4 regions of the Paenibacillus cineris genome follow, and region 4 is predicted to be linked to each of the others. Evidence: riboswitches for the same ligand, from Rfam matches in the RefSeq annotation. Region 4 holds a riboswitch; each other region holds the start of a gene.
What was found. Region 4 has a riboswitch for cyclic di-AMP ahead of KI379_RS32675 (3D domain-containing protein). Riboswitches for the same ligand answer to the same signal wherever they lie in the genome.
Positions count from the first base shown of each region.

Region 1: linked by a shared signal. The riboswitch ahead of KI379_RS01075 (hypothetical protein) and the one ahead of KI379_RS32675 (3D domain-containing protein) in region 4 are both predicted to bind cyclic di-AMP.
Region 2: linked by a shared signal. The riboswitch ahead of KI379_RS33495 (C40 family peptidase) and the one ahead of KI379_RS32675 (3D domain-containing protein) in region 4 are both predicted to bind cyclic di-AMP.
Region 3: linked by a shared signal. The riboswitch ahead of KI379_RS04285 (alpha/beta fold hydrolase) and the one ahead of KI379_RS32675 (3D domain-containing protein) in region 4 are both predicted to bind cyclic di-AMP.

Region 1 is NZ_BORU01000001.1:185,302-187,500, reverse strand. It holds gene kdpA (potassium-transporting ATPase subunit KdpA) at 1-300, opposite strand, end outside; gene kdpF (K(+)-transporting ATPase subunit F) at 370-447, opposite strand; gene KI379_RS01075 (hypothetical protein) at 589-978, opposite strand; cyclic di-AMP (ydaO/yuaA leader) riboswitch at 1,114-1,286, opposite strand; cyclic di-AMP (ydaO/yuaA leader) riboswitch at 1,409-1,620, opposite strand; gene KI379_RS01070 (glutathione peroxidase) at 1,931-2,199, shown strand, end outside.
Region 2 is NZ_BORU01000009.1:36,942-39,140, reverse strand. It holds gene KI379_RS33500 (GNAT family N-acetyltransferase) at 7-495, opposite strand; gene KI379_RS33495 (C40 family peptidase) at 717-1,208, opposite strand; cyclic di-AMP (ydaO/yuaA leader) riboswitch at 1,212-1,351, opposite strand; gene KI379_RS33490 (C40 family peptidase) at 1,729-2,196, opposite strand.
Region 3 is NZ_BORU01000001.1:837,538-839,736, forward strand. It holds cyclic di-AMP (ydaO/yuaA leader) riboswitch at 273-460, shown strand; cyclic di-AMP (ydaO/yuaA leader) riboswitch at 548-712, shown strand; gene KI379_RS04285 (alpha/beta fold hydrolase) at 896-1,711, shown strand; gene KI379_RS04290 (SDR family NAD(P)-dependent oxidoreductase) at 1,876-2,199, opposite strand, start outside.
Region 4 is NZ_BORU01000007.1:12,121-14,319, reverse strand. It holds gene KI379_RS32675 (3D domain-containing protein) at 1-961, opposite strand, end outside; cyclic di-AMP (ydaO/yuaA leader) riboswitch at 1,232-1,458, opposite strand; gene KI379_RS32670 (TatD family hydrolase) at 1,663-2,199, opposite strand, start outside.

The DNA of each region.
Region 1 (2,199 bases), on a different contig from region 4:
CGCCTCCATATTGCCGATGCCGTTCGGGTTGCCCGGAAGGGCGCCCATCGTTCGCAGCAATATATAGCTGATCGCTACCAGAAAGATATTGGTTGCGATCATGCTGAGCGCGTACTTTTTCCAATTCATGCTGCCCCGCTGCTTCAGCCCGATGATCCGGTATAAAACTCTTTCCACGCCGCCGAAAATCCGGTCCGTCCGGTTCGGTTCATTGGAGAATATATGATATACGTAAGTGCCTACCGGCTTCACGAGCAGCAGGAGCACGAAAATGACGATACAAATTTGCAAAATATCCAAGGCTGGCTTCCCCCTCTTACGAGCATGTTCTGCTTTGGCCCCTTGAGGCTTACAGATTTAAAATACCGGTCAAAATTTTTCCGGATGGATCAAGGCGTAAACCAAATAGATAAAGACAAGCACGGCGAATGCCCCAACGACAATCATTGGTCTTTGCCCCCTTCTTCCACCACTCGGCCGCACCAATGAAGAAATAACAAGAACACGCCAAAGGTGGCAGCGAGCGCAAGTATCATATATACATCCATCATCGTTTCCGGTCTCTCCTTTGCATGGTTAGAATCATCTTTATTTCAGTAAAAATCCGACTTCGCCGTTTAAGGTATAAATGATGTGATCTGCACCAAGCCCCCGGTAAATGCCGGGTGAGCTGCCCTTCTGCGTAATGACATATACCGGTTCCGACGTCCAGGGACGGCAGATTTGCAAATAGCGGCAGGTCAGGTTGAGGCTGCTTTCAAACAGGAAGATTTTGCCAACCTCTATTTCGGGCACCACCCAATCCTCCGCGTGATTCGTATTCAGCCGGATGATCTGCTGCACCCCCATTTTTCTCAAGAGGCGTTCCTCCCGGGCACTGTTGGTCAGAACGGCAAAGGGCCTCTTCCAATACATCAGCAGCTTGATAAAATTGCGTCCCGCCTCGTTCGGCGCGGTCACGATGACGACGTTGTCCATTTCAAAGGCTCCTCCTGTGCGGCAGCCGCGAATACGCAAAAGAAGCCGCAGGGAAAGAAGGACCTTTCCCGCGGCTTCTTGAATGTGGACGAATATGAAGGATCGTCCTATATTCAAAATGCGCACGACAAGTGCTGCCTCTCCCGTTACGCTGACGAGGTTAGCTGTCGGATTCGGGCGTGAGAGTCGCCCTACCTTCCGATACTTACCGTACCGGAAAGATTCACCCCGGCGGCTTCCATTCCAGGCGGCCGCTGTGGTTCCCCCGCTCCCGGCCGTTTCCGGCCGAAATTAAGCGTTATTGATAAGTGTATGTGATTGTGATGAATGCTCTCTTTTGTTCCAGTAAGCTAAAAAAGGGTAAAAAAAACACAGAGGCCAGCTGATCCCCCTGTGATCCGAAAGTTTATTCGGGTCGCAAGTTTCATCATTCCTCTCTCAAACGACGCTTACGAGGTTAGCTGACGGATTCGAGCGGTGAGAGTCGCTCTACCCGGCCGGATCCATGGCATCCGTAGCCGGGATTCACCCCTGCGGCTGGCAGCAGACCCCCGACTCTCACACCGGTTCGCTGCTCCATGGCACGCGTTTGGTTCCCCCGATTTCCGCGCTTTTTTTGCGGAAACTCAGCGATTAGTAATGGAAACTGTATTGAATACGCTCTGAATCATACACCCGCTCCTTCCAAGCTGTAAAGGCAGTCTAAAAATCATGAACCGCGAATTTTGGAACATTCAGGACCTTATTAGCGCTTACATTTTGGCTTTTTGACTTCTACCTCTTCCATGCTCCCGATTTGGCGCATTTATGGAATCCAGGTCATTCGGGGACACTGGCTCGCAGGAATATCCGCATTGACATTACAGTTCAATCGTTTAAAATTAAATTGTGTGCTTGGTAAATGCTTCGGCTGGATGATGATTCATAGCAGCACAAAAGGAGGAGGATGGCAGTGAGCGTCTATGATTTTCAAGTGAACACGCTGCACGGCAAAGAGGTATCGTTAAAGGAATATGAAGGTGACGTGCTGCTGATCGTGAACACGGCCAGCAAATGCGGATTTACGCCGCAGTTTCGCGGGCTGCAGGAGCTGTACGACGAGTTCCGCGACCATCATTTTCAAATTCTCGGTTTTCCGAGCAACCAGTTTGCCAATCAGGAGCCCGGTACCAGCGAGGAGATCGGCGAATTCTGCCAGATGAATTACGGGGTCACGTTCCC
Region 2 (2,199 bases), on a different contig from region 4:
TTCAAGTTAGACCCCTTCATAGACCATACAGTGAAACAGCTGTTCACCTTCAGGGGTCAGCTTGGGATAGGTATCAGCGATGACAAACCCCGACTTCCCGTAAGCCCGGATGGCCCGCTTATTCCATGTATGCACTTCAAGGTCGATTTCGTCCCCAGGCCGTTTTTCACGGGCTGCGCCGACCACAGCCTGCATAAAGCTCTTACCCAGCCCCTTGCCGCATAAATCAGGCCGCATGCCAACACCAAGCCGGGTCACACCTGTCAAGGGAAAGAACTGCGCGAACCCGCACAAGGTATGTTCAGCATCCAGGACGGATACATATTGGCTTTGCCTCACCTCAGGATCACCAAATTCGACGCCAAGCGCCTCCATCTGATCCCACGGCAGCCAACCGTATAAATCGTATGGAGGTTCGTACACCCAGCTGCAGACGGTCTCAGCATGCTCCCGGGTCATAGGAACGATCATGAAGCTCTCATGTTGGAGGTTCATGTGCAGATCTCCCTTCCAGACCTCCCTGTAGGATTTGAACATTAGAGAAAAAATATTCCGGATTGTCCCAGATATCTGTTTAATTTCGGAATAGAGGGGTAAATGAGGAGTAGCGGGCGGGAATGGAAAGGTTACCCATTTCTGTCCGCAAAAAATCCCGCAAAAGGAGATTTCGGCAAAAATCTCATTCTACGGGATCTCGTACCCTTGCTTTACCTGCATTACTGGACGTCATCAACGTCCTCGGAATCGACGGCGGCGGTTTTGTATTTATCCGTACTCATGATTCGTTTGGCGCCAACGTAGCGGTTGACGTAGTAGCTGTCGCTCAGAGAGCTGATGATCACACCGCGAGAAGTGGAGGCATGTGCGAATTTTCCGTCGCCGACGTAAATTCCGACATGGGATACTCCGGCTCCCGATGTATTAAAGAATACCAAGTCGCCTGCTCTCAGATCACTGCGGGATACGGCCGAACCCATGCTGAACTGGGAACCAGACTGATGGGGCAGATCGATGCCCAATTGATCAAATACATACATTGTAAATCCCGAGCAGTCAAATCCGCTTGTTGTGGTTCCGCCCGTTCTGTACTTGGTTCCGATCGCACTGTCGATCACTTTATCCATCTTGGAATCCGCGAAAGCGCTTCCTGTGCCGACCGTGAGCACGATGGCGAAACTCATGACTGCTGCTGCAAGCTTCTTCTTCAAGTAAAATACCCCTTCCGGCGCCTGCGAGGTTAGCTTAAGGATTCGGTAGAAGGCCCCCTATGATCCCTCTGAAGCAAGATCAATTCACCCATAACTGGTTCCCCCGCTTTCCTTAGTGTGAGGAAATTCGGCATGAACTTTTTACACTATGTATAATTCCCTGGTACTTCTTATTCGTTCGCAACTTTGTGTCAGGTAAAGATTACAAAGTTGTTACTATCGCTGGGACTATTGTAACAAAGGAATCGGACTTTGGCAATTGTTTCTAACAGAAAAAGAAGATTTGTAGGAAAATTTATAGGAAATGATGTTTATTTGTTGGACGAGTGGGTAAAAGAAATGACAAGGGTGGAAAAAACAGGAGAAAACCGTGGATTTACTCGTGTAAAAAAATTTTTTGAAATGCTGTTACCTTTTCGGTGGTTCTTACGTCTAATAAGTAACAACAAACCCGCGGGGCGATTTCGGCAAAAATCAGCGGCGCGGGTTGTTCTGGATATGCATTGTTTTCGAGAGATAATCAATTGTAAACCGCAGCTTGATATTTGGCCGTACTCATGACCCGTTTGGCGCCAACGTAGCGGTTGGCGTAGTAGCTTTGGCTCAGTTTGCTGATGGTAACGCCTTTCGAAGAGGACGCGTGCGCGAATTTTCCGTTGCCGATGTAAATACCGACATGGGATACGCCTGCGCCTAGGGTGTTAAAGAAAACCAGGTCTCCTGCTCTCAGCTGGCTTTTGGAAACAGCGGTACCTGTTTTATATTGCGCAGCGGATACACGCGGGAGGTTTAACCCCAGCTTTTGGTACACGTAACGGGTAAAACCGGAGCAATCGAAGCCGTTCGTAGTTGTTCCGCCGGTTTTGTAAGAAACGCCGATCGTGTTGTTAACGATGTGATTCAGAGATGAATCCGCAAATACGCTGCCGGTGCCCATGGAGAACGCAAGTGTAAGGCCCAGCGCTGCGGCTGCCAACTTCTTCTTCAAAAA
Region 3 (2,199 bases), on a different contig from region 4:
CTTTTTTTCAGCCTAGCGGCTTCAGCCCTATACCGGCATTATATTCCGATCCAATGGGCGGGTTCAGCCATATGAATGGCTTCCCGCCTTCAGTTATCCAGCAAAGCTAAGGAAAGCGGTAGGAAAGGCCGTAAAACAATGATTCCTACGGATTAGGACCCGTTTTCCCATCAGATCCCCAAATAAAGCAGGGAATCGTATCGTTTCCCTGCTTTACAGTTCGCCGTCCCAGGCGTATATTCATTTCATCATCCAATAGAGTAAGATTTGCGACTTGATGAACGCTGAATTTTCCGATGAAAAGCGGGGGAACCAATCGCAGTCCTCGTCCCACGGATCTTTATGCTGGGGCTTGCGGCTTGCAGGGGTGAATCGGAGGCAGGACAATGCCTGTTTCCGTAGGGCTACTCTCACGGCCCGAATCCGTCAGCTAACCTCGTAAGCGTAGTTGAGAGCGGAGGAAACTGTGATTTGACGCATCAACACAGGGTATCTGCTCTGTGTTTTTCTGTGCGCTCATTTTGAAGGATGAAGCGTGTACATGGAATATGTCTATTCGCTGAATTTCCGCCGGAGGGCGGAAAGCGGGGGAACCGGTCGTGTCTGCAGCATCCGCTGCGGCCATATGGGGTGAATCTCGAAAGTGATGAGTAGGGCTACTCTTGGGCCCGAATCCGTCAGCTAACCACGCAAGCGTGTTAAGAGAGGCAGCTGTTATTCATGCAGATGGAAAGGCTTATTCGGCCTTGGAGTTGGAAGCATGGAAGAGTGTCCTCTTTCCGGTGCTTCTTTTTTGTTGTTTAAACAAGAAGAAGCATCGATTCCCAAGCGGGCGGCGCCCACGATTTTGCACAAACAGAGAAAACAGGTTATTTGGGAGAGAGGAGAACATGAAGTGCCTCAGATACAAGTAAACGGAACCACGTTATATTATGAAATTCACGGCAGCGGCACGCCCATCGTGTTCATTCACGGGCATTTGTCGTCCCATCATATGTTTGAGCCCCAGGTCGAATATTTCAGCAAGCGGGCGAAGGTAATCGTGCTGGACCTCCGGGGTTACGGCAATTCGGGGAAGCTTGACGTGGAGGTCGGGCACATTATGGAAACCCAATGCAGCGATCTGTGCGAGCTGCTGGATAAGCTGCATATTTCGCAGGCGACGCTTGTCGGCTGTTCCAGCGGAAGCGTGCTCGCCCAGACGTTTGCCGCCCTTCATCCGGACCGGGTCAGCGCCCTGGTACTCGTAGACAGCTACTTCGCGGGATGCTTCGGGAAAAAGAACCATTTGCTGAATATTTGCGAGGCGTGCAGCTGGCTGTCTTATTATTTGCCTGCGGAGTTTTTCCTCCGGTCGCTGCGGGTGACGTATAACCGGTGGAGACCGGTCTACAGCATCCTCCGCAAGGAGCTGTACCACAAGCGGCCGACAGAGTCGATCAAGCAGCGCATGGAGCTGCTGCGTATGGAGATGCCCGCCAATTTGGCGCGGCTGCCGATGCCTGTACTGTGCGTCGCAGGCAGCCAAAGCGAGTGGTTCGTCAAGCAAATGCAGCGGGCGGCCACCCTGTTCAGGCATGTGCAGCTGGCGACGATCGAGGATGCGATGTACCCGACCCATTTGTGCCAGCCCCATGCATTCAACCGCATGCTGTTGAACTTTTTGATGGACCAGCATATTTACCGGACCCGGGAAGCTTATGGAGGATAGAAACCCGCATTCATGGGATTTGCCTCCTGGAAAGAAAGTCGCATCTTGAATCGCACTGTCCCTCACCCAAACGATCTACTCCTATATTAGCTAATCAGTTAACCGCCCGATAAGAAGGCGGTTAACTGAGCTCTAGCGAGTATTCGTTTTTTCAATGAGACTGATTATATTAAAAAGGGAGGGATGAACCGTCCATCAATATCGGTGAACCCGTATTCCTGGGCAAGATCACCAACCTGTAGTACCAGTCCGTTTTTCAGTTTCACCTCATCATCCCCAGCTAGGGCTGACACCGCTCGCCCTACGTAGTACGGCGACTCCGTGTGTTTCAGAGCCTCAACCTCTTTCCAATGAGCTTCATCTGTACCGAAGTTCCTTAATACCAGTTCTGTTCTCATCCAGCCAGGGGAGACCGCTACCACGGTTATTTCAGTGTTTTTGAGATCATGAGCTAATCCGAGCACTGAGCGGTTAATGGTATTCTTGGC
Region 4 (2,199 bases):
CCGTGACGCGTGTTCCTGTGGCGGTGCGTGTGCCGACTCCGGACTCGCCAGACGAATAAGCGGTCATGGAGACTTTGATCAGCTTCTTGTAGGAAAAGTCAACGCCGGCCTTGCTGACCCGGTTGTTACTGCTGCTGCTGCTGCTGCTGACCTTCTTCACCTTGGCAGGGGTAGAAGAAGCTTTGGCAACGGCTGTTTTGACTTCGGTCACTACGGGAACAGGCTTTTTCTTCGTGCCGACGGCAATGACCTTATCCTTGGTCACCGTCTGCACTTTTTTGCCCACCATTTTCATGGACACCAGCTTGCCGTCTTTGTACTTCTTTTCGATGTACTGCACCATGACGCCAGGAGATCCCTGCTGAATCACCCGCGACTCGCCTTTGTAAATGCTGGGGTCGGAGGTTTTGACCACCCGGAAGGGGAGGGATTCATGACGCTGTATCACTTGTTTGTTCATCCGGACGATCCGGATGTCCGTGTTGGTGGAGACCGCCGTTTCGACAGCCGGAGTGACAATGTCTGTTTCCTTGACTTTGACGCCGGTTTCTTTCAGCACGTCGCCGACCGTTTTGGCCGTTGTATACAAATGCTTCGTTGCACCATCAGCCGTCACCTTCACAGGACTCGCGCGGTCGATCACGACCTTGTCGCCGTCGGATATAGCCCCGCTCAGCGGCATCGATATTTGGTCCTCGGGTTTCAGACTGATTTCCTGCTCATCCAGCATTTCTTGAAGTAAAGATGTATTGGTCTGTACAGATTTCATTTGACCGTCTACTACCAAATAAACTTGTTTTCGCGATTGACTGTACACGAGCAGCAAGATCATCAGGGTAACCGCGATTGAAACGATAGCTGCAGTGGAGATCTGGCGCAAATTCTCATGCTTCCATCGCAATGCGTAAGACATGCTGGAGATTTTTGAATCATGGGTCTTCTCTGGTTGGAAAACGCCCACTTTCTCGATCCTCCTTCATAGCCTCGCCGTCTAGAGTTATGCATGATTGTATTTGACGCGACTATACTCAATTTTTTACAAGAACCCACAGAAAGCATGCGTTCTTGCACCATGAACCAATCTCTCCATCATGATTTGTCACCTCCTGTTATACAACAGTATGATGACTGCCTCTCCTTTATTCAAAACAAAAGAAGCCGATAGAAAAGAGCTTACGAGGACTCTTTCGTGGCTTCCGGATGTCTGAATATCGGAATTGTCATGCACGAGGGTACCTCTCTTTATCCGCTTACGGGGTTAGCTGTCGGGTTCGGGCGAAAGAGAGCCGCCCTATTCGCGTCCTTACGCTCATGGCGTAAAGCCGTTCAATTCACCCCAGAGACCCAAGAAAGAAATCAAATACGATTGCGAGCACCGGACCGCTTCCGGTCTGTCATGCCCCGCTCCAGTATTGGTTCCCCCGTTCTCCCATGCGGGAGACTCAGCGAGACTGGTTCATGAAGCTGCGAAGGTAAGACCTTAACGACAGCTCAATGATTCACTGAAAAGATGATATCCTGTTTTGATGCATGTTGTAAAGCGGTAATCAACCACGTTTATTTGAAAAAGTGGTTAAAAAAATGTAATATTCGGCGTTTTGTTTGTTAAAATTCTTTAATCATTCGCTCATGCTCATTTTTTCGGCTGTTTTTCTCCCGATTTCATACAATTCCAAATCGTTCCAGCCCATTTTGGGTGGTAATCTGGGCAATTTCCTCCAGGTCAACCCCCTTAATCTGGGCTGCCGCTTCAGCGACCAGACGGACGTTTGCCGACTCGTTTCTCTTCCCTCGGAAAGGGTGTGGCGTGAGATAAGGAGAGTCCGTTTCGATGAGCAGCCTGTCCATCGGAACCTGAGCCAGAACCTCTTTGGGGACTCTGGCATTCTTGAACGTAATAGGTCCGCCAAACGAAAGATGGAAGCCCATATTCAGGCATAGCTTCGCGGTTTCCCAGCTCCCCGAGAACGAATGCATGACACCGCCGACCTCGCCGGCCTTCTCTTCCCGTAATATTTTCACAATATCCTCATGGGCGTCCCGGTTATGTATAACAATCGGCATGTTGAGCTCTCGGGCCAGTCCAATTTGCTGGCGGAGGACCCGGTGCTGCACGTCCTTTGGCGAGGTGTCCCAGTAGTAATCCAGACCAATTTCACCGATGGCCACCACCTTGGGGTGACTGCATAAGGATGCAAT